DNA from 3 places in the Ruegeria sp. CH11 genome. Region 2 is predicted to be linked to each of the others. Evidence: riboswitches for the same ligand, from Rfam matches in the RefSeq annotation. Region 2 holds a riboswitch; each other region holds the start of a gene.
What was found. A riboswitch is a leader RNA that binds a small molecule or an ion and turns the genes downstream of it on or off. The one in region 2 is predicted to bind cobalamin.
Positions count from the first base shown of each region.

Region 1: it holds a riboswitch for cobalamin, as region 2 does, so the genes downstream of both, ACR0LX_RS06995 (DUF4198 domain-containing protein) here and ACR0LX_RS19020 (DUF1636 family protein) in region 2, are expected to answer to the same signal.
Region 3: it holds a riboswitch for cobalamin, as region 2 does, so the genes downstream of both, ACR0LX_RS20765 (hypothetical protein) here and ACR0LX_RS19020 (DUF1636 family protein) in region 2, are expected to answer to the same signal.

Region 1 is NZ_JBQFQX010000003.1:222,154-231,960, reverse strand. Features, by position in the region: gene ACR0LX_RS07020 (zinc ABC transporter substrate-binding protein) at 1-799, opposite strand, end outside; gene ACR0LX_RS07015 (energy-coupling factor ABC transporter ATP-binding protein) at 914-1,564, opposite strand; gene cbiQ (cobalt ECF transporter T component CbiQ) at 1,561-2,343, opposite strand; gene ACR0LX_RS07005 (cobalt ABC transporter permease) at 2,343-2,930, opposite strand; gene cbiM (cobalt transporter CbiM) at 2,927-3,538, opposite strand; gene ACR0LX_RS06995 (DUF4198 domain-containing protein) at 3,545-4,330, opposite strand; cobalamin riboswitch at 4,462-4,665, opposite strand; gene ACR0LX_RS06990 (nuclear transport factor 2 family protein) at 4,804-5,562, shown strand; tRNA gene ACR0LX_RS06985 (tRNA-Ser) at 5,669-5,758, opposite strand; gene ACR0LX_RS06980 (FecR family protein) at 6,390-7,229, shown strand; gene ACR0LX_RS06975 (CHASE2 domain-containing protein) at 7,275-9,524, shown strand; gene hemC (hydroxymethylbilane synthase) at 9,741-9,807, opposite strand, start outside.
Region 2 is NZ_JBQFQX010000016.1:57,424-67,230, forward strand. Features, by position in the region: gene ACR0LX_RS18985 (cobalt-precorrin-6A reductase) at 1-607, shown strand, start outside; gene cobJ (precorrin-3B C(17)-methyltransferase) at 580-1,332, opposite strand; gene ACR0LX_RS18995 (precorrin-2 C(20)-methyltransferase) at 1,329-2,057, opposite strand; gene ACR0LX_RS19000 (precorrin-8X methylmutase) at 2,054-2,683, opposite strand; gene ACR0LX_RS19005 (cobalamin biosynthesis protein CobG) at 2,683-3,804, opposite strand; gene cobN (cobaltochelatase subunit CobN) at 3,801-7,094, opposite strand; gene cobW (cobalamin biosynthesis protein CobW) at 7,098-8,153, opposite strand; gene ACR0LX_RS19020 (DUF1636 family protein) at 8,150-8,530, opposite strand; cobalamin riboswitch at 8,625-8,830, opposite strand; gene ACR0LX_RS19025 (NAD(P)-dependent oxidoreductase) at 8,938-9,807, shown strand, end outside.
Region 3 is NZ_JBQFQX010000021.1:40,962-50,768, forward strand. Features, by position in the region: gene nudC (NAD(+) diphosphatase) at 1-634, opposite strand, end outside; gene ACR0LX_RS20745 (bifunctional 2',3'-cyclic-nucleotide 2'-phosphodiesterase/3'-nucleotidase) at 812-2,698, shown strand; RNA gene ffs (signal recognition particle sRNA small type) at 2,738-2,836, shown strand; gene rsgA (ribosome small subunit-dependent GTPase A) at 2,995-4,023, shown strand; gene ACR0LX_RS20760 (alpha/beta hydrolase family protein) at 4,054-4,914, opposite strand; cobalamin riboswitch at 5,079-5,300, shown strand; gene ACR0LX_RS20765 (hypothetical protein) at 5,392-5,799, shown strand; gene ACR0LX_RS20770 (protein-tyrosine phosphatase family protein) at 5,802-6,305, opposite strand; gene ACR0LX_RS20775 (DNA polymerase III subunit gamma/tau) at 6,475-8,232, shown strand; gene ACR0LX_RS20780 (YbaB/EbfC family nucleoid-associated protein) at 8,466-8,810, shown strand; gene recR (recombination mediator RecR) at 8,872-9,465, shown strand; gene ACR0LX_RS20790 (hypothetical protein) at 9,532-9,807, shown strand, end outside.

The DNA.
Region 1 (9,807 bases), on a different contig from region 2:
GTGTCGCCTTGATCTCTCCGGACAGAGCTTCCAATTCCTCGCGCGCTGCCGCAGCGTTTGCAAAGTAGGCACCTGCATTGTCGGGATCCGCTGCGGAAAGCTGAGAGGCGATCACATTCAACCAAGTGCCTGCATTCGCCGGTGAAAGCCACGCATGTGGATCATGGTCGCCATGGTTATGATCATCGTGCCCGGCGTGGTCATCAGGATCATCGTGGTCATCATGTCCGTGATCGTCGTGATCTGCATGCTTTTCATCATCATGATCCGCGTGGTCTTCGTCGCCATGTTCATCGTGATCGTGGTCGTCGTGGTCCGCATGATCTTCATCACCGTGGTCATCATGATCCGCGTGATCGTCATCCCCATGGTCGTCGTGATCGTCATGATTCTCATCACCATGATCGTCGTGGTCATCGTCCCCGTGGTCGTGGGCTTCGAACAACGCACTTTCCCGGAAGTCGAGCAATGTGGTTCCATCTGCTTCAAGCAGCGCTGTGACCGATGCGTTTTTTCCCAACGTTTCGATCGCTCCTTCAAGCCATGGCGTCAGGTCTTCTCCGACCCAAAACACGACATCGGCATTTTGCAACGCATCCGCATTTGAGGGACGCATGGTGTATCCATGCGGTGACGCCCCGGGCTGCACGATGAGATGCGGTTCGCCAACATCACCCATCACCCGAGCGACCAGCGAATGAACCGGAGCAATGTCCACCGCAACGTTTGGTGCATCCGCCAATGCGGTGCCACCCAGTAACGCGGCAGAGACTGAAAGGGATACAAGCTTCTTGGACATGAGAACCACCTTGTGATCTTATAACGTTACAGTTGCCTTACCTGATAAGGTTTTCCATGACAAGCGACAGCGATTGGCATCGGCATCGATCGGGGGGTGTAACCGGCGGCGCAGTTACATCGAAACAAGCTTGCCATCCTGCAAGTCCAACCTGTCCGGGGCCAGCGCCTGGCGGAACGCGGGCGCATGGCTGACCAGCAGGATCGCCTGTGGCAGGGATTGCAGGATTTCAAGTAGACGCGCCTCGTTCTTGGTGTCCAAAGCGTTGGTCGGCTCATCCAACAACAGCGCTTGAGGGTTCATCGCAAGAACCGTTGCCAGCGTGATCAGGCGCTTTTCCCCACCCGACAGCTTGTGCGTTGTCCGGTCCCTGAGATGCATCAAATCCAGATCGCTTAGAACCTGATCCACGATGGCGATCGCCTCGTCCTTTGTCTTGCCCAGGTTCAGCGGCCCAAAGGCGATGTCTTCGGCCACGGTGGGGCAAAACAATTGATCGTCGGGATCCTGAAACACAAGGCCGACATGGCGGCGCACCTCGTGGAAATCCGCCTCTACGCGGCGGGGGGTGCCAAACACGGAAACGGTGCCCGAAGACGGGCGCTGTAGCCCGAGCGCAATGCGCAACAGCGTGGATTTGCCGGACCCGTTCGGACCCGTGAGCGACAGTCGCTGACCGGCGTCTAGTGTCAGGCAGGCCCCATTCAGAACGGGGTCCTGTCCGGGATAGGCAAAGCAGATGCTGTCCAGCGCGATGAGCGTCATGAGAAATCTACAATGATCAATGCAAGACACAGCGCGCCGAGCCCGAGGCCGAAGGCAATGTCCCGACGGGTTAGCGAATAGTCTTGGAGCAGCAGCATCTGACCCGAAAAACCCCGACACTTCATCGCGCCAAGAATGCGTTCGGACCGCTCGATGGCCCGTACAAGCATCATTCCGACCAGATAGCCAAAGCTGCGATAAGTGTGCCAGTTCGTACCGGGCCGAAAGCCACGCACTTTCATTGCGGCCCGCAGACGTTGGTATTCTTCGTGCAGCACATCGATATAGCGGATCGTGAACATCAGCAGATGCACCAGCGTCTCGGGGCAGCGCAAACGATGCAGCGCATGGCCCAACGTGACCGGTTCCATCGTGCCGACCAGCACCATCAGCGCCAGGATCACCGCATTTGCGGTAAGGGCAATTTCGACGGCCTGCCAAAAGCCCTGCCAACTGGCGGTAAAGCCCCAAAGCGAAAAGATCGGATCGCCGGGCACGGAAAACGGCAACAGCACCAGCATGAATATGATGAACCCGTCCATCATCGCCATACGCTTCAACGTCGAGCGCCATGGCAGGCGGGATACCGCAAGCAGCGACAGCGCGATCATCAACGCTGCGGTCAGCGCCACCAGCGAAGACAACGCGACGACAACAATCGCAAACAGACAGGCCATGACGATACGCATGCGAGGATCGAGCGGGCTAATCATTCCCTGCCGTTCAGGGCCGACAGCCCCGGCCAATGCCTTGTCCTGTGACCCCAGTACGTGTGCCATCAGGAAGACCGCTTTCGCCGGGCGGCTATATAGAAGCCAACCCCGAACAGGCCGAAGATGTACCCGATCCCGCCAAGTATGGATTGCAAATCGTTGTGTTCGCGATAGGCGGCGATCTCACGCCGCAGCGGGCGGATTTCGTCTCGCACGGCCTCTGCGATGAGCCGCCGTTCTTCGTCGGTCAGCGATGCCACCGACCCATTGCCAGCTATCGCTTCGGCAGACACCGCTTTATTCTCGGAGAGGCTTTCCTTGCCGACTGCAACGCCCATGATCCCGGCCACGTCCTGCGCCGACATGACAACTTCGGCCACATGGCCTGCGCCAAGATCGGCATAGAACGTGTGCGCTATGGCGGTAGTCGGCGTGAACAGGAAAAACCCATCCGCATCGGTCACTGTGCGGCCCAGCTCCGACCCATCCGGACCAGTCACGATCACCTCGGTATCGGTTGCCATGTCACCGTTGGAAAAGCCAATCTCTCCTTCGATGGCGTCACCCGAGGCAAAAACCCCGGCGATCACCTTATGTGCGAAAGCGGGCAAAGGCGCACAACAAATGGCAAAGATCAGCGCAAACCGTATCATGCGATTGTCCTTGTGACGAATAGCTCGGGTTTGACCTTGCGCGCCAGCAGGACAGCAAATCCGGTCAGCACCGCCTCGATTACCATCACTGGGATATGGGCAAAGAACACGAGTTTCGCCGCAGGCAGGAATGCATCCCCCGACAACGCCAGCGATATGCCAACCATGATCGTCGTGGCGGCAATGGCAAACGCGCCGCCAACTCCACCCCAAATTGCACCGGCCACAGGCGTGCCGCGCCCGATCAGTGGCCGGAACAGCATTCCGGCCAATACCGCCGGCAAAGCGATGTTGAGCGTGTTGATGCCCAATACGGTCAACCCGCCAAAGCCAAAGAACACCGCCTGCAGCAACAGGCCCACGAACAGGGCCGGAAATGCGGCCCAGCCGAGCAAAAGCCCGGCCAGACCGTTGAGGATCAGATGCACTGACGACGGCCCGATCGGCACGTGAATCAGTGAAGCCACGAAAAAGCTGGCCGAAAGCACCCCGGCTGTGGGGATACGATCCAGATCAAGCGACCGCAGCCCGATGGCGATCCCACCTGCGGCGGCGACCGCACCGCCGATCACAACCGGGTTGGACAGGGCACCGTCGACGATGTGCATCCGGGGTTACTCCAGATCCCAGGCGCGGATCCAGATCACCGCATCCTGGCTCAGTTCTTTGCCCTCATGCTCGGTCGCGGGGCCCGAACCAAGTGCTGCAAATCCCCAGTATCCGGCTTTTGGAACCCCGAAGGAGAAATAGCCATTGGCGTCCGAAATCGCGACAACGGCGCCGCCGGGCATTGGCGATACGGTCGGATCCGAGGACGCGGCGCTGTCCATTTTCGGCTCTGCTGCCATGTACTCGATCTCGATCTCGGCCCCGGCGACCGGTTGACCGTCGGCCAGAACCTGACCGGTAAAGGTCGAGCCCGCGACGATGTTGTAGGGCTTGTTCAGCGGGATGATCTCGGTCGGCAGACCGGCGGGGTTCATCCAATCGGTCGGCAGCTGATTGCGGTTCAGGAACGCCTTGGTGATCTGCTGGATATAGATGTCCTCGGATTCCTCATAATAAGGCTGAGGCACCGTGACCATGACATAGTCGCCCGACCGCTTGACCGGCACCGACCCCTTGAAAGCCGCACCTTCGTTTTCAGGGCTGGTGAAGCGCACAGGCTCCAGCGTCTCTAGCAGATCCGTCTTTTCGCCATTGTGGATCACATAGAATTCCTGAGGCTTTTCCAGATCCATGACGCGGCCGTTTTCAAACGGGTGCCAGAAGATCAGCTTGACCGGCACATCGCCCGGCGCATCAATCATGGTGTCCGTGGTGTATTCCAGCAGAAAATGTGCTTGCGCGATCGCTGGAATAGTCAGCGCAACCGCAGCCGTGCAGAGCAGCTTTTTCATGGGGTCTTCTTCCTTGTCCCGACGTGCCAACCCCGGCACGCATTCTTGTTTGACACCGGGACGGTCCGAGCCTGCTCCCGTATTCGGGGCAACGGACCCGACGCACACCCCGGCGTCGGTGACACACCCCTTCCGAGGGTGCACATCCGGCAGGTCTCCTGACTTGCGGGTCAAAGCGTTGGGCTGGCCTTCCCGGGAAACCCCAGTGGCATGTCAGCCCTGCTCGCCGCTTACAGTTGCGGGGGCAGTTGCGGCATTGGGCGTTTGTCTGACAAAACCCGCACCGCATTCCCTTTTCTCCGGGCAAACCCGGAACCGGACACGCGACCGCAGATGCCAGACTCGGGTATCGTCCGTCAACCAAAATTCAGTCGGTTAGTGACAGCATGATACCCAGGTTATTTTCGAACACAGGCATAGTTTGGTGCTAATCTGACTCGCGTGCAAAGGCCTCCAGAACGGGATGAAATGACATGGCATCGAAAAAAGACCTGCTCAAAAAGCTGTTGAAAGGCATCGAGACCGGAGATCCCGAAGCCGCAACCGTTGTCAACGAAGCCAGATACATTCAGCACAATCCCCAGACACATGAAGGTAGCGAGGGCTTGGCCAATCTGTTCGCGCGGTTGGCCAAAACGAATCCCCGGGTCACTTTCATGAGGGTGTTCGAAGATGGTGACTTTGCTTTTGCGCATAACGAATACGACTTTTCCAGCCTGCGCGCCGCGTTCGAGGTGTTTCGGTTCGAGGATGGCAAGGCGGTCGAACATTGGGACAACATCCAACCCCTCAAAGGCCCGAACCCGTCAGGCCGTGGCATGCTGGACGGCAGCGCGGACACCACGGATTTAGACAAGACCGAGCAGAACCGGGATCTTGTGCGCCGGTTTGCCGAACAGGTGCTGGTTGGAGGTCAGACTGATCTGCTCGCGACATTCGTGCATGCAGACCTGATCCAGCACAGCCCCGAACTGGGCGACGGAGCGGACGCCTTTCGCGCCGCATTGGACGCGGTCCAGGACGGTACGCGGCTGATCCAGCACCACAAATTGCATCGTGTTTTGGCTGAGGGCAACTTTGTCCTTTGCATGTGCGAAGGCAGCAAGGCTGGGGTTCATACCAGTTTCTATCACCTGTTCCGCGTTCACGATGATCTGATCGCCGAGCATTGGGACACAGTCGAAACCATCGCTCCGCGCAGCGAATGGAAAAACGACAACGGAAAATTCTGAACGCGGACAACGGGATGTGCCTCACATCGCAAACGCCGTTTTAACAGAAACACTCCCGGTAGATTGGGCCGGGTTAAGTTCGGGAATATTGTGTGAAAGTGATGGGTGGCGGAGACGAAGGGATTCGAACCCTCGAGACCCTTCCGGGCCTACTCCCTTAGCAGGGGAGCGCCTTCGACCACTCGGCCACGTCTCCGCCGACGGGTATATCCTTGCAAGCAGCGGGAATACAAGGCGAAATTTCCATGTTGTGCTGTATCCTGGCAAATCTGCAGAACCTGTTGAAATTACGGTGAAACACCGGGAATTGCATTTGTGCGCGGCGGTGCATTCCGGGTGAACGCCGACCATCTCGAACAGAAAACCGCGCCGGCTGGTGGACTTGTGATGAGGGCTGGTGCTGAATCAGCGATGACGTGTGCGGATTGAGCCGCCGGCTTCAACCAATTGTTCATCAAAACACCGTTGATGCTGGCGAGCCTCGGAACGATTTCGACAGGTCAGCCGTGAATCCATGACCCCATTAGGCCTCGGGTACCGACCCGAATGGGCCCAATACTTGCCAAACATATCTGTTTCAGTGCATATTTGTTCAGATTTTATAACATAAATGACCAAACAAAGTAAGCATTCTGAGGTGCAAAATCGGGCGTGGGGCGTTTGTCGCCCCAACGGGAACCTTTGGGGGAAGGGACTTGGTTTTGGCCTGGGTAAAAGTTTTTGTATTCGCATTATTCATTGTGACGCTACCGGCGTCAGTATCAGCCGCAATCGGGAAGGTGCTAAGCGTCAAGCCTGGCGCCGAAGTGGTTCGTGCCGGAAAGACCATGACCCTGCGCAAGGGAATGGATGTGGCATCGGGCGACATGATTACCACGAACCGGTCGGGTGTGGTGCAGTTGATCTTTGTTGACCAGACCAAGATTGCCGTCGGTCCAAACGCCAAGATGGTGCTGGATGTGTCGATGCTGCGCGGAAATCGCAAGGCCAAAAGCTTTGCGGTGCAGGCTTTGGGTGGAAGCTTTCGATTTATTTCCGGCAACAGCAAAAAGCGGGCCTATTCCATCAAAACGCCAACAGCCACGATGGCGGTGCGGGGAACAACATTCGATATCTGGGTACCGTCCGGCAGCCAGAGTGCGATGCTGGTTCTCGAAGGCGAGGTGCAGATGTGCAGCCTGCGAGGCGGTTGCCGTCGTGGGGATTCGCAATGCAGCATGTTTGCCACCGGCCCGTCCGGGGGGGTCGGCCAGCCGGTCAGCGCTGCGCAATACGACAAGGCTGTGTCCAGCGGGTTTCCATTCCTGCAAGCACAGCAGCGGTTGCTGCCGCCGTTGCGGGTGAATATCGGCGGATGCTCGGGGACCGAGGCGCTGGCCCCACGGGTGCGAGCGGAAACACAAGAACCACGTCAGCGCGAAGAAGCAGAGCAACCCGAAGCGGCCCGATCATCCGCTGGCGCAAGATCGGCAAGCCGTTCGGCTCCGACACGATCCGACCCACCAGCCACGCGTGCCGAGGCGCGGGCTGGCTCGACGACGAGTGCCAGTTCCACGGCCGGTAGCGTCAGCGTGTCGGTGAACCTCTCAGATGATGGACCGGGTGGGTCAGGTACGTCCGCCAGTGCGACGGCCGGAGGAATTACAGCCGAGGCCGAAACGAGATAGCCGCGATGAAACCTGTCTCGTCCCCTTTGCCCACAGGAGTTTGGCGTGGCGGGTAACGCCAAAGGCTCGTTGGCGCGGCGGCTGGGTTTTCGCTTGGTCGGGCTGGGTTTGATCCTGTTTGGCTGCTTCATTCGCGTTTTGGACCCCTATCCGGTTCAGATGTCGCGCTTCATCTACTTCGATGTCTTGCAAAGGGTCTCGCCGCGCGCATATGACCCGGATCTGCCAGTGCGGGTTGTCGATATTGATGAACGATCTCTGGCGGCTTGGGGTCAATGGCCCTGGCCGCGGACGCAACTGGCGCAGATGGTCGAGCGTCTGGGCCACTATGGTGCAGCGTCCATTGCCTTTGACATGCTGTTTGCCGAACCCGACCGCTATAGCGTGTCGCGGCTGTTGCAGGACCCTGCGCTGGCGGATGTCCTGCGGGCGGACCGGGCTGCTCGGCTACTGGACAACGATGTGGTGTTCGGTGCGGAAGTTGCCAATTGGCCTGTTGTTATGGGAGTCGCAGCCCGATCCACCGACAGCGGCACCGTCGTCACGCCCAAGGCCGGGCTGGTTGAAATCGGTGAGCAACCTGCCGCCGGTCTTGTGAGTGTTCCGCACTGGACCCCTCTTGCACCGCCCTTGGGCGACGACGCGCTGGGGATCGGGGGCGTCAATGTCTCGCCCTTGGATGGGCTGGGGGTGGTGCGACGCGTGCCGGTGCTGTGGTCCGGTCCCGGCGGCGTCATGCCTGGCTTGGGTGTCGAAGCGCTGCGCGTTGCCATGGGCGAGTCTGTCTATTTTGCCGAAGGTTCGCAGGATGAGGTTGGCATCATGCTGGCGGTCGGCATCGGGGACTTCCTGTTGCCGACCACGGAAAACGGTGAGATCTGGGTGCGCTACAGGCGCGATCATCCGGGCCTTTATCTTTCGGCAGATGATATCATGCAGCGCGGTGACGACCCCGATCTGAGGGCCCAGATCGAGGGGCGGATCATTTTGGTCGGGACTTCGGCGGCGGGTCTGTTCGACATGCGCGAGACGACGTTGGGCGAATCCGTCCCTGGTGTGTCGATTCACGCGCAGATCATCGAGCAAATCATTCTGGGGGACACGCTCAGCCGGTCCGACGTCACCGCAGCGCTGGAGTTGCTGGCCTTTGTCATTCTGGGCATGGTGGTGACGTTCGTGATGTCCAGATACGGCGCGGTGGCATCCTTTGTCGCCGGTGGGGTGGCTGCTGCGGCTGTGATCGTGGTCAGTTGGCTGGCGTTTCAAAACCACTCGGTTCTGTTTGACGCGACTTTTCCGCTGGCGGGCGGGATGGCCAATTTCGGGCTGCTGGCGGGCTACCTCTTTATTTCGACCGAACGCGAAAAACGGGTCATTCGCCGCACCTTCTCGCACTATGTCGCGCCCGAGATACTGGACGAGATGGAGGCCAGTGGTCATCAGCTGAAACTTGGCGGCACCTCGCAGGAGATCACGGTGATGTTCTCGGATATCCGCGACTTCACACCTTTGTCCGAATCCGTTTCAGCCACCGAATTGGTCACCTTGCTGAACGCTCTGTTCTCGGAAATTGGGGATCAAATCCTGATCGAGCGCGGAACTATCGACAAATTCATCGGGGACGCGGTCATGGCATTCTGGAACGCGCCCGTGCCGGTCGCGGATCATCCGTTACGTGCGGCGCAGGCGGCGTTGCAAATGCGCCGGGCGCTGGCCGATTTCAATGCAGCACCCATCATGCGCGGGCGGCCCGCCCTTGCCCTGGCGACCGGTTGTGCGACGGGCGCTGCTTGCGTTGGAAATATCGGTTCGCGCCGCAGGTTCAACTATACCGTCATCGGCGATGTCGTGAATGTCGCCGCACGGATCGAACAGACCTGCCGCCATGTGGACTATGACATTCTGCTTTCAAGCGCGATCCATGCGGCGGTTGGTCAGAAACTGGCGATGTTGGAGGCCGGGTTCGTTGACCTAAAAGGCAAGGCCGAGCCCGAGCCGGTCTTTGTGCTTGTCGGCGACCGAGCAATGGCAGAGTCCCGGGATTTTCAGGCGTTGCGCAGCAAGCACCAAACTCTGATTTCCGCGATCCGTGAACATCGACCGCGGGATGAGGTGTCCGGCCTTTGCCGCGCGTGTTCAGCATTGGCCGTCGATCTTGAGCCTGGATTGAAACGGTTCTTCAACGCATTGCCGCGAAGGATGGTGGATTTCCAGGCCGCAAGCCGGGACGGGCGGGCTGAATTCAGCCACCATGATGCTGCTGGTCGGGTCGAAAGACTGCGCTCGGGCAGCTAACGCGCCACAACGAAACGGGCCGCGGCGTTTTCACGCTGCGGCCCGTCGTGTTCGGTCAGATGGATCGGTCTCGCCCCCTCGAATACTATCTAAAACAAAACCGGCTAAAACTTTCGATATATTCGAGACTGATCTGACATCCGAACCGGAACACCCTCATACTGTACCATCGAAGCAGGGCGTTCAGTGAAGAAGTTCACATTAAGGTAAAATTTTTCAGGCCCGCCACTCAAAAAAACCGGGACCCGCTTGTTTTAGCAGAGAATTTGCCAGTTCGCGGCCC
Region 2 (9,807 bases):
TGGTTTTGGCGGGGCTGAAGGGTTGGCGCGATACATCCGCGAAAACGCGATAACGCACGTGATAGACGCCACGCATCCATTCGCGGCGCAGATGAGCCACAATGCGGATGCGGCCTGCCAACAATCGGGCGTTGCGCTGGCCGCGTTGACCCGCGCCGCCTGGACACCCGAACCAGGGGACAAATGGCAACACGTGCCCGATATCGCGACAGCGGTCAGCGTGCTGGATGGTGAGCCGCGGCGCGTCTTTCTCGCCGTTGGCCGCATGCATCTGCACGACTTCGCGGCTCAGCCCCAACACCATTACCTGCTGCGGCTGGTGGATCAGCCCGACACTCTGCCGCTGCCGCATTGCGACATCGTGGTGTCGCGCGGACCGTTCACGGTTGACGGTGACCGCGCGTTGATCGCGCAGCATGGTTCTCAGCTGGTCGTGTCCAAGAACGCCGGTGGCACCGGCGCGCGCGCCAAGCTGGACGCCGCGCGGGCGCTGGGCGTGCCGGTGCTGATGATCGACCGTCCGGCCCTGCCGCAGAGGACCGAATTTTCGAGCGTATCGCAGGTTCTGGACTGGCTCGATCATTCCGGCGTGAACCTCGGGGTATAGACGATCGGAGTTCCGTCCCGCTCGATGACGCGGGTGCGAGACGAACCTACAAGAACCACGGTCTGCATGTCCGCGATATCCGCAGTCGCTTCTGCCAGCGTCGAAATGCGGATTGCCTCATCGGCGCGGGATACGGCGCGGGCGAACAGGATCAGGCGTTCGGGTTCACATTCTTCGCGCAGAATTTCCAGTGTCTTTTCAAAACCCTCTGGACGTGATTTCGAGCGTGGATTGTAGAAGGCCATCGAAAAATCCGCCTGCGCGGCAAGTCGCAGACGTTTTTCAATCAGCGTCCACGGCTTGAGGTTGTCGCTGAGGTTGATGGCGCAGAAATCATGACCCAAAGGTGCACCGGCCCTTGCCGCCGCCGCCAGCATTGCGGTGATCCCCGGCAGAACATCGATGGGGATGTTGCGCCACGCGACCGGGCCGTTTTCCAACGCTTCGAACACCGCCGCTGCCATCGCGAATACACCGGGGTCGCCGGACGAGACCACAACCACGCGTTTCCCCTCGGCCGCCATTTGCAAGGCGTGCTGCGAGCGGTCGATCTCGACCCGGTTGTCGCTGGCGTGCAATGTCAGTCCGGGGCGTTCGGCCACACGCGCGACATAGGGGATATATCCGACCACATCCGTGGCCTCGGTCAGCGCGTCGGTCACCTCGGGAGTTACCAACGCCTCAGCGCCGGGTCCAAGACCCGCGATCTTGACCCAACCGCTCATGGTCGCCGCCCCTGACCATGCACGATGATGATCGAGAAATAAGGCGTGATCTTCTCGCAGGCCTCAGACAGTTTCGTGACCGTCTGGTTCGGCATTTGCGCGTATTCGACGATCCACGCGCGGTCATACAAACCGGCAGTTTTCAGCGCTCGTTTCACCTTGTTGATATTGCGCCCGATCTTCATCACCACCAGCGCGTCGGTCTGTGCCATGCGCGCGGCCAGCGTATCTTCGGGCAGGGTTCCGACCAGCACGGTCAGCACGTCATCACCCCAGGTAATCGGATCTCCGGTCGCAGTCCATGCCCCTGACATGCCGGTAATTGCAGGAACGACCTCTACATCAGCTTGGTCGCGCAGCCTGCTGTAAAGATGCATGAATGATCCATAAAAAAACGGATCACCTTCGCAGAGGACAACAATCTCTTCACCCTGATCCGACAACGACTTCAGATGCGCAGCGCAGTCTTCGTAGAAGGCCGAGAGCAATTCGTTATAGCGCGGGTCCGACAGAGGGATCTCCGTTGTGACGGGGTATTCCATCGGGAACTCGACCGCGCCCTCGGGGATCATGCCATTGACGATTTTTCGCGCTTGGCCGCTGCGGCCCGGCTTGCGGAAAAAGGCAACGTGGCGCGCGTTGCGCAACAATCGGTCCGCCCGAACGCTCATCAGGTCCGGATCGCCGGGGCCAAGGCCCACGCCGTAGATCTTTCCCGCGCTCATTCGGCGCGGCTCGCGATGGCATTAACAGCCGCAACAGTGATGGCGCTGCCGCCCAAACGGCCCTTGACGATGCAGGACGGAACCGGTTGCGCTGCCCACAGCGCGTCTTTGGATTCAACTGCGCCAACAAAGCCGACCGGGCAGCCAATTATGGCGGCTGGGCGGGGGCAATCGGGGTCCTCAAGCATGTTCAGCAGGTGGAACAAAGCGGTCGGAGCGTTACCGATCGCGACCACAGCGCCGTCCAAATGAGGACGCCACAGTTCCAACGCTGCGGCGGACCGCGTGTTGGACATCTTAGCGGCCAGAGGGCGCACGCGCTCATCATGCAGCGTACAGATCACCTCGTTGTCGGCGGGCAGGCGGAACCGGGTCACCCCTTCGCTGACCATACGCGCGTCGCACAGGATCGGTGCGCCGCCTTCCAACGCGGTGCGCGCTGCGGGTACGAACCCGTCCGAGAAATGCACGAACTCCTCCAGCCCGACCATCCCGGCGGCATGGATCATGCGAACGGCGACCTGCTCTTCGTCGGTGTTGAACCGGGCCAGATCGGCTTCGGACCGAATGGTGGCAAAGCTCTCCTTGTAGATCGCCGCGCCGTCGGTTTCGTATTCATAGGGCATCAGGTCAGGTCCATGGTCAGTAGTGTTTCGGGGCTCAGCCCGCGTTGGATGGGCTCATCCCCCGCGCGGCCCTGTTTGACAAGATCAAATCGTCCGTTGTTGCCCACCAATGTGATATCGGCGGTCCCCGTTCGGGCGCAGCCCTTGGCGCAGCCCGAGACATGGAGAAGGCCGGAAACACGCGGTGCCATTGCACGGGCTAGGTCACGGGTTTCCACTTGCGCCTGCGGACAGAACGGCGCGCCGGGGCAGGCGTCGGTGGTCATCAGCGGATCGCTGCCCGATGTGACAAAGTCTGGTGCGGGTATCGCCGCCCCGCCTTCCAGCAGGAACAGCCGCCAAGGTGTCACCCGCAGGGCCGACGCGCCGCTGTTTTTGATCAGGTCAAAAAGCGCGCGTGCGGGCAAAGAGCCAAAGGCCGCACCATAGAACGTTCCCAACTCGCACGCACCTGGGCGAAGCGCTGCACCGTTTGAACCTGGTGCAGAACCCTGCCAATCCGTGGGCAAGCCTGCGACCACGCGGGCCATGCGGCGCGCCTCGGGCGTGTGCGTCTCGGCAAACCAATGGGCCAGCGCAATTGTTTGGTCAATGGCTGCAGCCTCGGACACGCGGCGTCCGGTCGCGGCCCCATCGGCGCGCAGGATCAGACCATCGCGACCCGTTTCCAGTCGAATATCCGCCGAGTCGGAGGTCAGCAGGCGCCTGGGCCCGGTGTCGATTGCAAAGCCGAATTTGGCGGGAAGGCTCGGCAGTTCAGCCAGCCGGTCGATCAATTCCTGCGCCAGCCGCGACGTCAGATCCCCCGTCTGATAAAGCGGTGTGACCAGAATATTGCGGCGCATTTCGATGCCCGGTTCCGCATCCAACAGGTTTAGGGCGGCAAGCTCCGCAAGAAGCGCCTGATGGTCACCCTCGTGAACGCCCCGGAGTTGCAGGTTGGCGCGGTTGGTCAGATCGATCGTGCCATTGCCAAAACGATCGGCCAAGCCGCACAGACCCAATATCTGTTCCGCATCCAGCCGTGCCAGCCGGGGGCGGACCCGCACCACCAGCCCGTCGCCCGACATCATCGGACGATGAGCGCCGGGGCACCAGCCTTGAACGACAGGGGCGCTCATCCCATCCCCTCCAGATCCGCGCGGATCGAATTGCGGCGGGTCTCCCACAACCCAGCCTCCAGCAGCGCGCGGAACCGATCCTGTATGGCCTGATGCGCCTGCGGATTGGCTGTTTCCAGGAAGGCGTCAACCTCTTCATCACCCAGCGTGGCGTCGTGGTAGAGATCAAACAGGTGTGGCGCAACAGTGCCCGACAGATGCGCAAAGGATGCCATATGGTCCAGCGTTGCCGCGATTTCGGCAGCGCCACGGAACCCGTGACGCTGCATGCCCGCAATCCACGCAGGATTGGCGGCGCGGGCATGAACCACGCGGCTGATTTCTTCGGGCAGGGTGCGCGCGCGCGGGGTGTCCGGGTTGGTATTGTCCAGATGATACAGCTGCGCCGTACCTCCGGTGACCTTCTTTGCGGCGGCAAAACCGGCCTCGTGCGTGGCATAATCATTGGCCAGCAGCAGATCGGTTTCGGTCAGATCCTGAAGATGCACGAAACTGTCCGCGTTGGCGACGCGCTGCGTGATGCCATCGACGTCCTGCGTGATGTGCTCGCCTTCCAGCGCAAATGAACTTGCATCCAGCCAAGCCTCGCCTGCCTGCGCGCGCGCCTCGTCGGTATAGGTCTCGGACAGGTGGGTCATGTTCAGACCATAGCTGCCAGGTGCTGGGCCAAAGACCCGCGCGGCAGGCCCTCGTCCTGCAAATGGGTTCCAATCCGGTGCCTCGTCACGGCCACAGAGCGCGCGCACCGCTTGTCCGAACAGGGCCGAAAGCGTCGGGAACACGTCACGAAACAGGCCGGAGACGCGCAAAGTCACGTCCAGACGTGGGCGGCTAAGGTCGGTGATCGGCAACACCTCGATGCCCGACACTCGCTCGGACCCTTTGTCCCAGACCGGTCTCACACCCAGCAAGTGCAGCGCCATGGCGAATTCTTCGCCCGCCGTCCGCATTGTGGCCGACCCCCAAAGATCGACGATCAGTCCTTTGGGATAGTCGCCTTCCTCTTGCAAATGCCGTCGCACCAGTTCCTCGGCCAGTTTCACGCCCTGAGCATAGGCTGCACGGGTCGGGACCGAGCGCGGGTCAGTGGTGTAGAGGTTCCGACCCGTCGGCAGCACGTCCGAACGGCCGCGATAAGGGGAGCCGGAGGGTCCAGCCTCGATCCGTTTTCCGGCCAGTGCGTCCATCAGGCCCTCGCGTTCTGCATGGGCCGAGGGCGCGGGGTCGAAATTGCCCGTGACTTCGGGAACCCGGCCATAGATGTGCAGGCCGTCGCCGAACTGGCTTTCCTTGATGTCACAGACAAAGCGGTCGATGCGCGTGATCGCCTCGGCGGTGCAGGTGGCCTGATCGAGCCCAAGATCACGTTCCAGACCAATGGCCTGCGCCTCGTCCCGAATATCCTCTTGCAAACGGTCGCGGCGTTTGGGGTCAAGGCCATCGGCGTTCGAAAACTCATCCAGCAGCGATTCCAGCCGTACCATGCGGTCGGGTGTGCCGCTTTCCTTCAATGCCGGAGGGATATGGCCCAGCGTGACAGCTCCGATCCGGCGTTTGGCCTGCGCGGCCTCGCCGGGGTCGTTGACGATAAAGGGGTAGATCAACGGCAGATCGCGGATCAGCGCCTCGGGCCAGCACTCGGCGGACAGAGCGACCGATTTGCCGGGCAGCCATTCCAGCGTACCATGCGCGCCGATATGGATCAGCGCATCCGCGCGCAGGCTTTCGCGCAGCCACAGGTAGAAGGCCACATAGCTGTGGCGCGGTGTGCGGGACAGGTCGTGATAGTCGTCATCGCGCAGCTCGGGCGTGCCACGTTCGGGCTGCAGCGCGATCAGCGCCTTGCCGCGGCGCAGGGCGATAAAATGGAAGGCGTCATCGGAGAAAGAAGGATCGTTCGAAGGCTCACCCCAAACGGCCCACAAGTCTGCGCGTAATTGCTTGGGTAGGTTGGCCGATGCTTCAAGATAGTCGTGTAGAGACCATGAAATCCGCGCGTCCAAAAGCGTTTCAGCAATCGGTTCGGCAGGCGCGGTATCATAGCCTTCGCATTGCAGATCGGCCAGCATTGCCTCGGCCGACGCCAACGCATCCAGACCCACCGCGTGGGCCATCTGCCAATCCTTGCCGGGGTAGGTGGACAGCACCAGAGCGGGCACCTGATCCGCCTTGGGCTTGTCTTGCAAGTTCAGCCAACCGATCACGCGATCAATGATCGCCTCGATCCGCTCGGGTTCGGCGCGGTGGGCAAAGCGGGAATATTCCAGATGCGGATCGCGTTTGCCCGGTTCTTTGAACGATGCAATGCCTGCCGAAATGCGACCGTCGACCTCTGGCAGCACCACATGCATGGCGAGGTCGGCAGGCGACAGGCCACGTTCCGCCTCGGCCCATGCCTTGCGGCGCGACGTGGCCAGCGCGACCTGAAACACTGGCACAATGGCAGCGTCCAGAGGCGAGGTGCCCGACGCGCCCTTTCCCGAGAACGAGGTCGCATTGATGATTGCCGACGGGTTCATCGCAACCACCTGTTCACGCAGCCAGTCTGCGGCTGCTGGCGCTTTGAGGGATGGTGCGAACAAGCCAATCGCTTCGAGCCCGCGCGCGCGTAAGCTGCGGATCAGGGCCGCGACCGGGGCGGTATCGGCGGAGGTCAAATAGGCCCGATAGAAGGTCACAAGGATGCGCCTTGCGTCGCCCGAGAACGCCTTGTCCGCCGGGATGACACCGCGATCCGGGCACCATGCGCCGCAGTCGGGTATGGTTTTCGCACCCATCACCGGCCCGGCGTACAACCCCGCAGCCAAGGCCATCTGCGCCAGGGCGGCCTGTGCCGCGACTTCTCCTCCGGTGTCGCACAGATGCGCCAGACGTCGCAGGGTAGAGACGGGCAGCGTGGAATAGTCGTCCAGCCGTGTATCCTCACGCCCATCGGCGGGCAGAACGGCCAGAGCAATGCCTTTTGCCTGCGCCAAGGCCAGAACCTGCTGCAAGCCATAGGCCCAATAGGGCACGCCCCCGATCAGACGGATCAGGATGCCCTGGGCACCTTCCAAGGTCTGTTCGACATAGGTATCGACAGATAGCGGGTGTTTCAGTGCCGTCAGGTTGGCCAGCCGCAGCGTCGGCATCCGTCCCTCGGGACCACCTCCGCGATGCCAGCCCGCCGCGAAAGCACCAAGGTCGCTGTCGGAAAAAGACAGCACCACCAAATCCGCCGGGCTCTGGCCCAGATCGGTCGGGGTCTCGGTTTCGTCGAGCCCGTGGCTTTCGCGGAAGACGACGTGCATGACTTACTCGGCGGCCTCTGGAACACCCACGAGGATATCGCGGATTTCGGCTTCCTTGATGTCGTCATGCTCGGCAATGACAACCAGACGCGAGCGGCGGTCTTCGCCCGGCTCCCACAGGCGGTCATATTGGTGACGAACGCGGGCACCAACGGCCTGCACCAGCAGGCGCATCGGTTTGCCCTGAACGGCGGCATAGCCTTTGACGCGCAATATGTTCAGTTCCTTGGCCAGACGTTCGATATTGGCAACCAGAGCTGCCGGATCAGACTGTTCGGGCAGTTCGACAATGATGCTTTCGAAATCGTCATGCTCGTGATCGTGGTGACCGTCGTGATGGCTGGGTCGTGCCGCCATATCATCCTCTGCGGCCGCTTCCAGACCCAAAACAACGCGGACATCCACAGCACCTTCAGCCACTTCGACCACGGGCAACGGACGGGGCGCTTCGGCTGCGATGATCGCTTTGGCTTTGGCAACGCCTTCAGGGCCGGCCAGATCGGGCTTTGTCAGCAGGATAATGTCGGCGCAGGAAATCTGATCCTCGAACACCTCGGACAGAGGCGTTTCATGGTCGATCGAGTCGTCAGCCAGACGCTGAGCGTCCACCGCCGCCACATTCGGCGCAAAGCGTCCGGCGGCGACCGCCTCGGCGTCAGCCAAAGCGATCACGCCATCAACGGTGATTTTCGAGCGGATATCCGGCCAATCGAAGGCTTTCAGCAGCGGCTTGGGCAGGGCCAGCCCCGAAGTTTCGATCAGGATGTGATCGGGGCGCGGCTCGAGCGCCATCAGCGCCTCGATCGTGGGGATGAAATCATCGGCAACGGTGCAGCAGATGCAGCCATTGGCCAGTTCCATGATGTTTTCCGCCGGGCAATCCGGGATGGCGCAGGATTTCAGGATGTCGCCATCCACGCCCACATCGCCAAATTCGTTGACGACCACAGCCAGACGCTTGCCCTGCGGATTCTGCATCAGATGCTTGACCAGCGTGGTTTTTCCCGCGCCAAGAAAGCCGGTGATCACAGTCACGGGGAGTTTTTCGAGATTGCTCATTTCAGGGCTCCATTAGGGGGAATGCGGGCCGCACAGTTTTTGCGGAAATGTTCGGGGCGTTCGCGCCATTTGACCAGACCGTCTTCGGTCGCGAGGTATTTGGTCGCGCCGTCAACGATCACATCAACATGATCGGTTTCGTTCAGATGTTCATAGACGAAGGTCCAGCGATCCGGGCCACCACGCAGCACGATCGAACACCCTTCGTTACAATTCGACAGGCATTCGACAGCTTTCAGGGTGATGCCCTCGGGCAGGCCAGCCTGTTCTAGCGCTTGATGCAGCAATGTGCCGGGGCGCTGTGCGTCATCTTCAACGGGCAGCCCGCGACGGCAGGTGGTGCAAACCAACAGTTCGACCGGAGCGGTCTCGGTCATGTCTCTCATCCCCCCAAATCCTCTTCGTGGGGGACGGGGTTTCATGCGGGCCACGTATTGCGACATGGACCCGACACCGGAACACCCCGTCCGGTTTCAACTTCGGGTGTTGGCAGGTCTCCCGGCTTGCGGATGTCAGAGGGTCACTCTGGCAGGTGTCCCGCCTTCCCGGCCATAAGGCCAGTGGCATTGGGCACCTTCTCCGGTCACGGTCGCGGGGGCGGCTGCGTTTGACGGAAAAACCGCTGACGCATTCCCTTTTCATCTGCTGCTGCAGACACCAACGGATCGGACATGCGGCACCAGCGGGCGCGTTGTCAAGCGTGTCGCGCTCACGGATTGCACAGGGTGATGAAAAACGACCTGCCAGCGTCGTTCGGCGGCATGATTTGCGTTGGTACATCGTGCTGCCATGGACGAGAAATTCGAATGCGGAGTATCGGACTATGAAAGTAGGGTTCATTGGCCTTGGAAATGTTGGCGGAAAGCTTTCGGGCTCGCTGCTGCGCAACGGGATCGATCTGACGGTTCATGATCTGAACGTGGATCTGGTCGCCGAGTTTGTGGCCAAAGGGGCCAAAGCGGCCGAAAGCCCAGCGCAACTGATGCGTGACTGCGACGCGGTCATTACCTGTCTGCCTTCGCCCGCTGCCTCGGATGCGGTGATGCAGGAGATGCTGCCCGAGGTCGGACCGGGCAAAATCTGGATGGAGATGTCCACCACAGATGAGGCCGAGGTCAAGCGTCTGGGCGCAATGGTGATCGAACAGGGCGGTGCTGCGGTGGATTGCCCGGTTTCGGGGGGCTGTCATCGGGCCGCGACGGGCAATATCTCGATCTTTGCAGGCTGTGATCGCGAGACATTCGAACGCATCCTGCCGTTTCTGACCACGATGGGGCGGCGCATCCTGCATACGGGCGAGCTGGGCTCGGCCTCGGTCCTGAAAGTGATGACAAATTATCTTGCTACCGCCAATCTGATCACCTGCGCCGAAGCTTTGGTCACCGCCAAGGCCGCCGGAATGGACCTGAACACGACCTACGAAGCGATCAAGATCTCGTCGGGCACCTCGTTCGTGCACGAAACCGAAAGCCAGGTCATACTCAATGGCTCGCGCGATATCTCATTCACGATGGATCTTGTGAAAAAGGATATCGGCCTGTTTCAAGAGGTTGCCGACCGGGCCGGAGTTCCCCTTGAAATCAACCCCTTGATGATCAAGATCTTCGAAGACGGCATCGCCCGGTTTGGTGACCGCGAGCTTTCGCCGAATATC
Region 3 (9,807 bases), on a different contig from region 2:
AGCCGGGCGAACGCCCCATAAGCACCGCGTTTCCATGAGTGATCAGCATGATCACCACCGGGTCGGTGCGCGGAAAGTGCTGCGCGCCGCATGCAGGGCAACCGCGTTGCCACCCACCCTGCGATATTTCGCTGGCAGCGCCGCACTTGGCGCAGAACCGATGCGTGTCATGCCACCCGATGACCGCTTTTGCAGTTGCCGCCAGTTCAGCATCGCGCGGCGTCAGCCGGGTCATGATCCGACGCAACTCGGCAAAGACATCGCCTTCGGGCAGGTCGGGATGCTGCTGTTCGGTCTTGTCAACAAAAGCGCCGACATCCGACAGATCGAGCCCCTCGGCCTGCCAGCCCGAAATATCCATCGCAAAGATCGGAGCGTCGTCGCTGTCGCACCCAAGAAAAACCGGAGCCTCAATTGCACCACCGGTCGCGGTTCGGATCACCTCATGCGTCATCGGGACAAACGCAAGACGGTCCAGCGCCGGGCCACACACCAGCACCTTGCCCCGCCACAGCAACAAGCAGCGAGCCGCCGCGCTTTCGCTTGCTTCAGCCAGTTTAGCTGCGTCTCCGCGAATATGGGCCGCACGGTCCAGACCCGAGCCGCCGAATGTCACCTGTTCCGCGCGTTTCATCTCACTGCGTTCCCTCGATATCGGGCTCAAGGGCTGCCACGTCTTGGCCTCTGGCGCAACGCCGTTTCATCAGGCAATATTGATATGCCGCCGAAAGACCGCAGGACCGCCCTTGAAATTGCATTAACTCGTTTTTTAGTGAACACAAAATTACCAAGACAGTCAGAAGCAGAAATTTTGGACAGTACAGAAAGATCGTCGCAGAGCGAAGCTGACCACCCGTTGGCGCGGGTTCGGATTTTGGCCACTTCAGACCTGCATATGAACCTGGTCGGCCACAACTATTACTCCGATCGCCCGGACGTCCGGATCGGATTTACCAGAACCGCGACCCTGATCCGCAAGGCCCAACGCGAGGCTGCGCGGATGGGTGCCCTGACGCTGTTGTTAGACAACGGTGATTGCCTGCAAGGGACACCGTTGGGCGACTTTGCAGCCGACCAGATCGCCGCACCGCACCCATTACCGCTGGCCTTTGCTGCATTGGGCTATGATGCGATCGGTCTGGGGAACCACGACTTTGGCTTTGGGCTGGATTTTCTGAAACGGGTCGCTGATCAATTTAACTGCCCGTTGATCTGCAGCAACATGCGGCTCGACGACGCCTCACCAATCTGGCAAAGCGCGGCGGTCCTGCCCCGCTGCGTGACCCTGAACGGCAAACCCGAACCTCTGAACATCGGCATCCTGTCCGTCCTGCCACCCCAGACCACGCAATGGGAGGCGCACAAACTGAACGGGCAGGTCACGGCCACGGATATTCTGACCTCGGCGCGGGACACCGCCACCGAACTGCGACAACGCGGCGCTGATCTCGTGATCGCTTTGGCACATTCGGGGCTTGGTCCGGCAGAAGCGAAACCCGGTCTGGAAAACGCCGCCATCCCCCTAGCCTCTATGGACGAAATAGATGCGATTATTGCCGGGCACACGCATCTGACATTGCCGGGCTCCGCTCATTATGGGCGGCACCATGTCGACGCGCGAAACGGTCTGGTGCACGGCAAACCCGTGGTCATGCCAGGGTTTGCCGGATCACATCTGGGTGTGATTGATCTGACGCTGACCCGAAAGAACATCTGGCGCATTGTCGACCGCAAGGCAGAGCTGCGCCCGATTCACTCCCCCGCTGACGGGTCCGTGTCAGGCGTGAAAGAAGACCCCGAGATCATGGCTCTGCTGGCCAAAGCGCACGCAGAGACCCGCCAACGCGTGGCCCGCCCGGTGGGCCGGGTGGATCGGTCGCTGCACAGTTATTTTTCCTTTTGTGCGCTAGATCGGGGTTTGCATCTTTTGGCGGCGGCGCAGGCGGCCGCGCTGCGCCCTTACCTGCGGGACAGTCAGCTCGCGGACTTGCCAGTGCTATCCGCCGTCGCCCCCGCAAAGTTCGGTGGCCGGGCCGGGCCAGCTCACTACACCGACGTTCCTGCCGGCGAAATCTCGATCCGCCATGTGGCTGACCTTCAGGTCTTTCCGAATGAACTGCGTGGCCTCTGTGTCAGTGGCGCGCAGGTTCTCGACTGGCTTGAAATGTCTGCGGGCGTCTTCAACCAGCTCTTCCCCGACGCGCCACAAGAGTTGCACGATCCAGACCGCGCGGGTCACAATCTGGATTTACTCTATGGGATTGCCTGCGAGATCGATCTGTCACACCCCGCCCGGTTCGATGCCGAAGGCCAATTGAACGACCCGGCGCATCGCCGTATCCGCATGGCATCGATAAATGGCTTGCCCATCGACCCGAGTCAGAAGTTTGTCGTGGCAACAAACAACTACCGCGCCAATGGCGGCGGCAACTTTCCGATTGCTGGTCGGGCACAAGTTATCCCGATCCCTTCGCTGCCCGTTCAGAACGCACTGATCGACTACATAAAGAACTCGGCGCGGCCTGACCCGCTCGAATCCGCACCACGGCCATATACCTTTTCGCCATTGGGTGGCGCGAAGGCGATTCTGAAGACCGGCCCAAACGCGCGCGCATACATCGCCGAGCTGGCGGAATTCGCCACAAGCGATCTGGGCCTGGATACGGATGGATTTTTGCGCATTCAACTGACGCTGTGACGGGTTGCCATTTTACCGCCAGGCACCTATATCGGCAGTCGAGAGGTTGGCGCGGGCGAGCGCCTCGCCAACCTGGTCAGGTCCGGAAGGAAGCAGCCACAACGAGCCCCGCTTGGGTCGATGTCCAACCTCTCACTTGAACCTTTCAGCCACAGGAGGGCTTTTATGATTGTAGCAAAGACCCTTCGGGCCGCTCGGTTCTGACCTTTCGATCACCGATCGTGGCCTGAACACGTTTCCGACGGATGCGCATACGCCATTCGTCAGGATTGCTGTACCTGAGAACAGGCAGATCAATGGATTTTTCACTTTCGGATCTTGGATGGTCCTCTCACTTTGCCGCGCAACACGCGGTCGATCCCACTTGCGCACCCTATCGCATCACCGGCGTTCACCGGGACCGTCTGATAGGCGTGTCGCCGGAGGGCGAAGCGCCTCTGCTGACACTCAATCGGTCAACAGGTGACTTTGCCGTCGGTGACTGGGTTCTGGTCGACGAGCAGCAACGCGTTCAGCATCTGCTGGACCGCCGCAGTAGTCTGCAGCGCCGCGCCGCCGGAACCGGGGCCGAGGCGCAGCTGATCGCTGCCAATGTCGACGTGCTGTATATTGTCAGCTCTTGCAACGCCGATTTCAACCTGCCCAGACTAGAGCGCTATCTGGCACTGGCCCACCAGGCCGGATGTTACCCGGTGATCGTTCTGACCAAGGCAGACACCTGCGACGAGCCCGCAGACTATGCCCGGCGCGCCGAAACTCTGGGGCCGTTCCTGACGGTTCTGACAGTCGACGCGCGGGACCCCATGGACATCGCGCAAGTGCTGTCCTGGTGTCCTGCCGGGCAGACTGGGGCGCTGGTCGGGTCATCCGGCGTCGGCAAAACGACATTGGCAAACGGCATGACCGGACACAGCGACGCCACCGCTGCCATCCGCGAGGATGACGCACGCGGGCGTCACACCACTACTGCGCGGGCTCTGCGAAGGCTGCGCAACGGCGGCTGGCTGATCGACACCCCAGGTATGCGCGCGCTGCGTTTGCTGGACGCGCAAGACGGCGTTGACGAGGTGTTTTCGGATATCACGGAACTGGCGCAGAATTGCCGGTTCTCGGACTGCCAGCACGTCTCGGAACCCGGTTGCGCTGTGCAGGAGGCGATCGCGGCAGGCGCGCTCGACGAAGACCGGTTGGACCGGTGGCGCAAACTGCGGCGCGAGGATCAGCGCAACTCAGAAACCCTTGCCCAGTCCCGCGCCCGCGACAAGGCGTTTGGCAAGATGGTGCGGTCGGTCATGCAGGACAAGAAGTCCCGCAAGGGTGTCTGACACCCGGGGGCGCCGCCAAGGCGCCCCTGCTTATCTGGCAATCAAACGTGGCCAGAGCGCTGCGTTCTTGCCCGCAAAGACCCCGATATGGCCGATCTCGGACAGGCCGAAATCCTTTGCCGACAACAGATGCCGACGCGCCTCGGGACCGTAGAGGTCCGCAAGCCGCCAGACCGCCTGAGGCGGCACCATCTGGTCATCGTCGAAAGTGAACAGGTCAACCTGCCGACCCGCCTCGGGCCAGTTGGCAGCGGGCAGCCTATGCCCGATATCCGGAACATAGTTCTTTGGCGCAGTACACCAGCGCCGCCACTGCCAATAGACCGGGGCCGGTAAGTCCGTTCCGAACCCGGTCAGCTTGCCCGGCAAATAGCCCAGCGCGCGAGTCGCCAATGGCGCATGGCCGTGCCAGAACAACCACGCCAGCGAGCGATAAGGCCAAGGGTGATCCGACAGCGTCACCAGCCCGGAACAGACACAAATCATGCGATCGATCCGGTCCGCGTCCGGTTGAACCGGCCCCAGCATGGCCCCTACCGAATGCCCGATTGTCCAGTGTTGCGCGTCGGGAAAGCGCCGCCGCATCTCGGCCCGCGCGGAAGGCATGTCAACCAGGGCCCAGTCGGCCATTGTCGTCTTCGAACCCGCCAGCGCTCCCTGCGACGAGAGCCCGAAATCGCGATAGTCGTAGGTCAGGCACGCCATGCCCTGTTCTGCCGCCAGCCAGCGCGCGAAATGGCGGTAATAGTCTCTGGGTACGCCCGTGGCGCTGTTCAGGACAACGACCGTTTCGGGTTCTGACACAGGGCTGTACAACCGCGCCGACAGTTTCGCAGGGCCGGATGCGAATTCGAAATCTTCCGTCAGAACTGCAGTCCGGGTGTCCAGCATCGCCGCCTCCGAAGCTCCTTGCCTTGCTTCTGAACTAAGTAGTTCACTTTGCAGTCCACATGGTCTGATACGCCGAGTCAACACTTTGCCAAGTTGACCAAACGTCCGCCTGCGCAATTTTCCTCGGGCATCTTTCAATCCGCTTGACTCGCACCGGGCTGGCCCGCTAGCGATTGGGCGATGGTTTCCGCGCCCTCAACCGAGGCCGGGATGAAAAGGGAACACGGTGCGGCCCACTCCGGATTGTCCGGAACACGCCAAATCCGCGACTGCCCCCGCAACTGTAAGCGGAAAGCAATGCCGAGATACCACTGGCCGCAAGGCTGGGAAGGGCGGCAAAGCGACGACCCGCAAGTCAGGAGACCTGCCATCAAAACTGAAACCGAAACTCGGGCGGGGTGTCCGGGCAGGGTCAGACCGCCGGTTGCGGTTTCTCCTGATCGATACCCCTCAGCCCACATGTGCGGAGGGCACATCATGATCTGGAAGACCGAAACGCACCAATTTACGGCAACCGTCTGTCAACGCACCGGCAAGACCTGCCCGGCGCTTGCACGTGTGGCACGTGCGCTGGTGCAGTCGATCTCGACCGCGGGGCAGACAACTGCGCGAGATCTGGAAATAGACGGCAGCATCGAACTGGGCCATTGCCCCGACGGGTGCACAGCACGGTTTCGTGCGCAAGCAGACGAAGTCCGCATCTTTTGCGGCACCACCGAGGCAGCCGATATAGACTGTTTGGATGACTATGCTGACCTGATGTTTGGTACCGAATTCACGACATTGCCGTCGGGCGCGATTCCAAATCCGCCTTGTGCGATGCTACAGGCGCTGGCAACCGCACCAAAGGCTCAGGCGGCGACAGAATCGCAGGTCAGAATCTGAGGTCATGAGGCAGCAAGCGCAACAGCTGGCGCGATGGCCCAATGCAACTGGTCATCCGTCTCGACCGCGCAGGGCCGCAGGGCCCGCAGACGCGTCAGGGCGGTATCCGGGTTCTCACCGCATTCCACCATCAGGCGCAGCACGATCATGCCTGACCGCCCGCAGCCACCGCGGCAATGAACGAGTACACGACCCCCGCCTGCCAATGCCTGACGGGCCGAGGCGCTGACCCGTTTCCAGCGTTCGCGGATTTCCGCCGATGGCGCGCCAAAATCCTCGATCGGCAGATGCGCCCAGCGGCTGGCGCGGCTTTGCACGTCGCGTCCAAAGTCGCGCGCGCCATCCTTGATCATCTCGACCTCGGTGGTCATGGAAATCACCAGACCCGGCTGCCATCCGGCGACCATCTCCAGATCGCCGAGATAGTCCCCTCCCCGCCCTGGCATTGAACTTAGCGCAAGCGAGCCGCCGCCCACCTGCAATGCATGGATCACCATCTGAGACATCTTTGCGTTCCCCCCGAAACGTAGATCAGAAAGTCTTACCCCTGGCCTATGAATCGGAGATTTTACCTGCGACGGTCGCGTTTCCAAAACAAAAATCCTGGCGACCCGCTGTGGACGCGGGCGGCGGGGGCCTCTACGCTGCGGTTTGAACGAATCCGACCGAGCAGACATGACCGACACACCCAGCCCCGCCTATCAGGTTCTCGCCCGCAAATATCGCCCGGAAACCTTTGCCGATCTGGTGGGTCAAGACGCCATGGTGCGCACGCTGAAAAACGCGTTTGCGGCGGACAGGATCGCGCAGGCCTTCATCATGACCGGCATCCGGGGAACCGGTAAGACCACAACTGCCCGGATCATCGCCAAGGGCATGAACTGCATCGGACCGGACGGCAATGGCGGCCCAACGACCGAGCCCTGTGGCCAGTGCGAACATTGCACTGCGATCATGGAAGGTCGTCATGTCGACGTGATCGAAATGGACGCCGCCAGCCGCACTGGCGTGAACGACATTCGCGAAATCATCGACAGCGTCCGCTATCGCGCCGCCAGCGCGCGCTACAAGATCTACATCATCGATGAGGTTCACATGCTCTCGACCAGCGCCTTCAACGCGCTGCTCAAGACGCTGGAAGAACCCCCTGCGCATGTAAAGTTCATCTTTGCCACGACTGAAATTCGCAAGGTGCCGGTCACGGTCCTTTCGCGCTGCCAGCGGTTCGACCTGCGCCGGATCGAGCCCGAGGACATGATCGGCCTGCTCAGCAAGATCGCCTCGGCAGAAGGTGCCCAGATCGCCGAAGACGCGCTTGCGCTGATAACCCGCGCCGCCGAGGGCTCGGCCCGCGACGCGACCTCGCTGCTGGATCAGGCAATTTCTCACGGGGCTGGCGAAACCAGTGCCGATCAAGTGCGCGCCATGTTGGGGCTGGCCGACCGGGGCCGGGTGCTGGACCTGATGGACATGATCCTGCGCGGCGATGCGGCGGGCGCGCTGACAGAACTCAGCGCGCAATATGCCGAAGGGGCCGATCCGCTGGCGGTTCTGCGCGATCTGGCCGAGATCACCCATTGGGTCTCGGTCGTCAAGATCACCCCGGATGCCGCCGAAGACCCGACGGTGTCGCCTGACGAGCGTGCGCGTGGGCAACAGATGGCCGAGGCCCTGCCAATGCGGGTGCTGACCCGCATGTGGCAAATGCTACTCAAAGCTCTGGAAGAGGTTTCAGCCGCGCCCAACGCCATGATGGCCGCCGAGATGGCCGTGATCCGCCTGACCCATGTGGCGGACCTGCCCAGCCCCGAAGAACTGGTCAAAAGATTGCAGGATACCCCACCGCCGCCAAATGGTGGGCCGGGTCGCGGTCTACCGGCCGCCTCGCAGGGTAATATTGCGCCACAGGCAACCGCCCAACCGGCTCTGACAGCCGCACCACGCGGAGCCACAGGCGCGCCTTCAGCCGCTTTGGCGCAGGACGTACAGACCGCCCTGGCGCGCTATCCGACCTTCGAGCACGTGGTCGAACTGATCCGATCGAACCGGGACGTCAAACTGCTGGTCGAGGTCGAGAACGGCGTCCGTCTGGTCTCGTACCAACCGGGCCGGATCGAGTTCACCCCGGCCGAGCAAGCACCGACCGACCTGGCCCCCCGTCTCGGATCGGCCCTGCAACGCTGGACCGGGAACCGCTGGGCCGTGTCGATTGTCTCGGAAGGCCAGGCCCCGACCATCGCGGAACTCCGCGACGCGGCCGAGCTCGCCCTGCGCACTGAAGCCGAAGAACACCCTTTGGTACAGGCCGTTTTGGCCCAGTTTCCAAAGGCGCGGATCACCAAGATCGAAACCCCCGAACAACGCGCGGCACAGGTCGAAACCGAAGCTCTGCCCGAAGTCGAAGACGAATGGGACCCGTTCGAGGAGGATTAAGACTCCGCTCTGACACCTGAAGCCCTCCCGCACCTGCCACGGGCCATCGGCTTGCGCCGATACCCCTGAGCAGCTTTGGGCCCGGCCCGCGCAGGCACAGCCTGCGCGGGCCGGGCCCAACGAGAGGAAAGACCCACCAAAGACATTGGCGACAGGCGGGAGCAGCCTCTCCCCTTGTGCCCGACGAATGCCATCCGTATTTAGGCTGCAAACAGATCTACAGGAGAATACCGATGCTCAAAGGACTCGGCGGTCTGGGCGACATGGCCAAGATGATGAAATCCGCGCAGGATTTGCAGACCAAGATGACCGATATGCAGGAAGAGCTGAACACCATCATGGTCGTCGGCGAATCCGGCGCCGGGCTGGTCAAGGCGACGGCCACCGCCAAAGGCGAATTGAAAGGTCTCGACATCGATCCGTCGATCTTCAATGGCGACGACAAAGAAGTGGTCGAAGACCTGATCCTCGCCGCGATCAAGGACGCGCAGACCAAAGCCGCCGAACGCTCTCAGGCCGAGATGGCCAAGCTGACCGAAAGCATGGGCCTGCCGGCAGACATCAAGCTGCCGTTCTGATCTTCATCTTTTCTAAAATACTCCCGCCGGAGGCTCCCTCCGGCGCCAGACAGGACAGGCCGTGAGCTCGAACAGCGACATCGACAACCTGATCGACCTGATGGCCAAGCTGCCGGGCCTCGGCCCCCGCTCGGCCCGGCGTGCGGTGCTGCACCTGATCCGCAAACGCGCCCTGCTGCTGACGCCGCTGTCGGACGCCATGCAGCAGGTCGCCGTCACCGCCCGTGAGTGCCTGAACTGCGGCAATGTCGGCACCACCGACATCTGCGACATCTGCGAAAGCGAGGCCCGCGCGACAGGCGAACTTTGCGTGGTCGAAGACGTCGCCGACCTCTGGGCAATGGAGCGCGCAGGCGTGTTCAAGGGCCGCTATCACGTGCTTGGCGGGACATTATCGGCGCTGGACGGCGTCGGCCCGGACGAGCTGCGCATCCCCCGCCTCAAGGATCGGATCATGGCCGAGGGCATCACCGAGGTCATCCTCGCGCTCAACGCCACGGTCGATGGCCAGACCACTGCCCATTACATCGCCGATCAGCTAGAGGGTCAGGTCCGCCTGACCTCATTGGCGCAGGGCGTGCCGATTGGGGGGGAGTTGGATTATCTGGACGACGGGACGATTACGGCGGCGCTCAGGGCGAGGAAGGAATTGTAGACGCAGGCTTTTGCGCGTCTTGGAAAATCTGCCATTTTCTAAGCGTATCTGAGAGTAAGGCATTAGATGCGAAAGTTCATTTTAGTTTTTTGTGCATCAGTAGTGGCAATCGCGATTGTTGTTCACTTGTTGCTATTTCCGCCGTTGCCGTTCCCGCCGAAAATCGGGCGGAATCTGCCTGACAATTTTGCCGAGGCTGACAAAGAGTTTGCCCGAAGGATTATCGCTGAATTCCCGCCACCTCTGAGAGAGCAAGAACTTGTAATAATGCTAGAGCAAGATGGGTTCTCAATTTCTAAAGAAAAAGACTACGCATATTTTGAGAAGCAATCTTTTCCATGC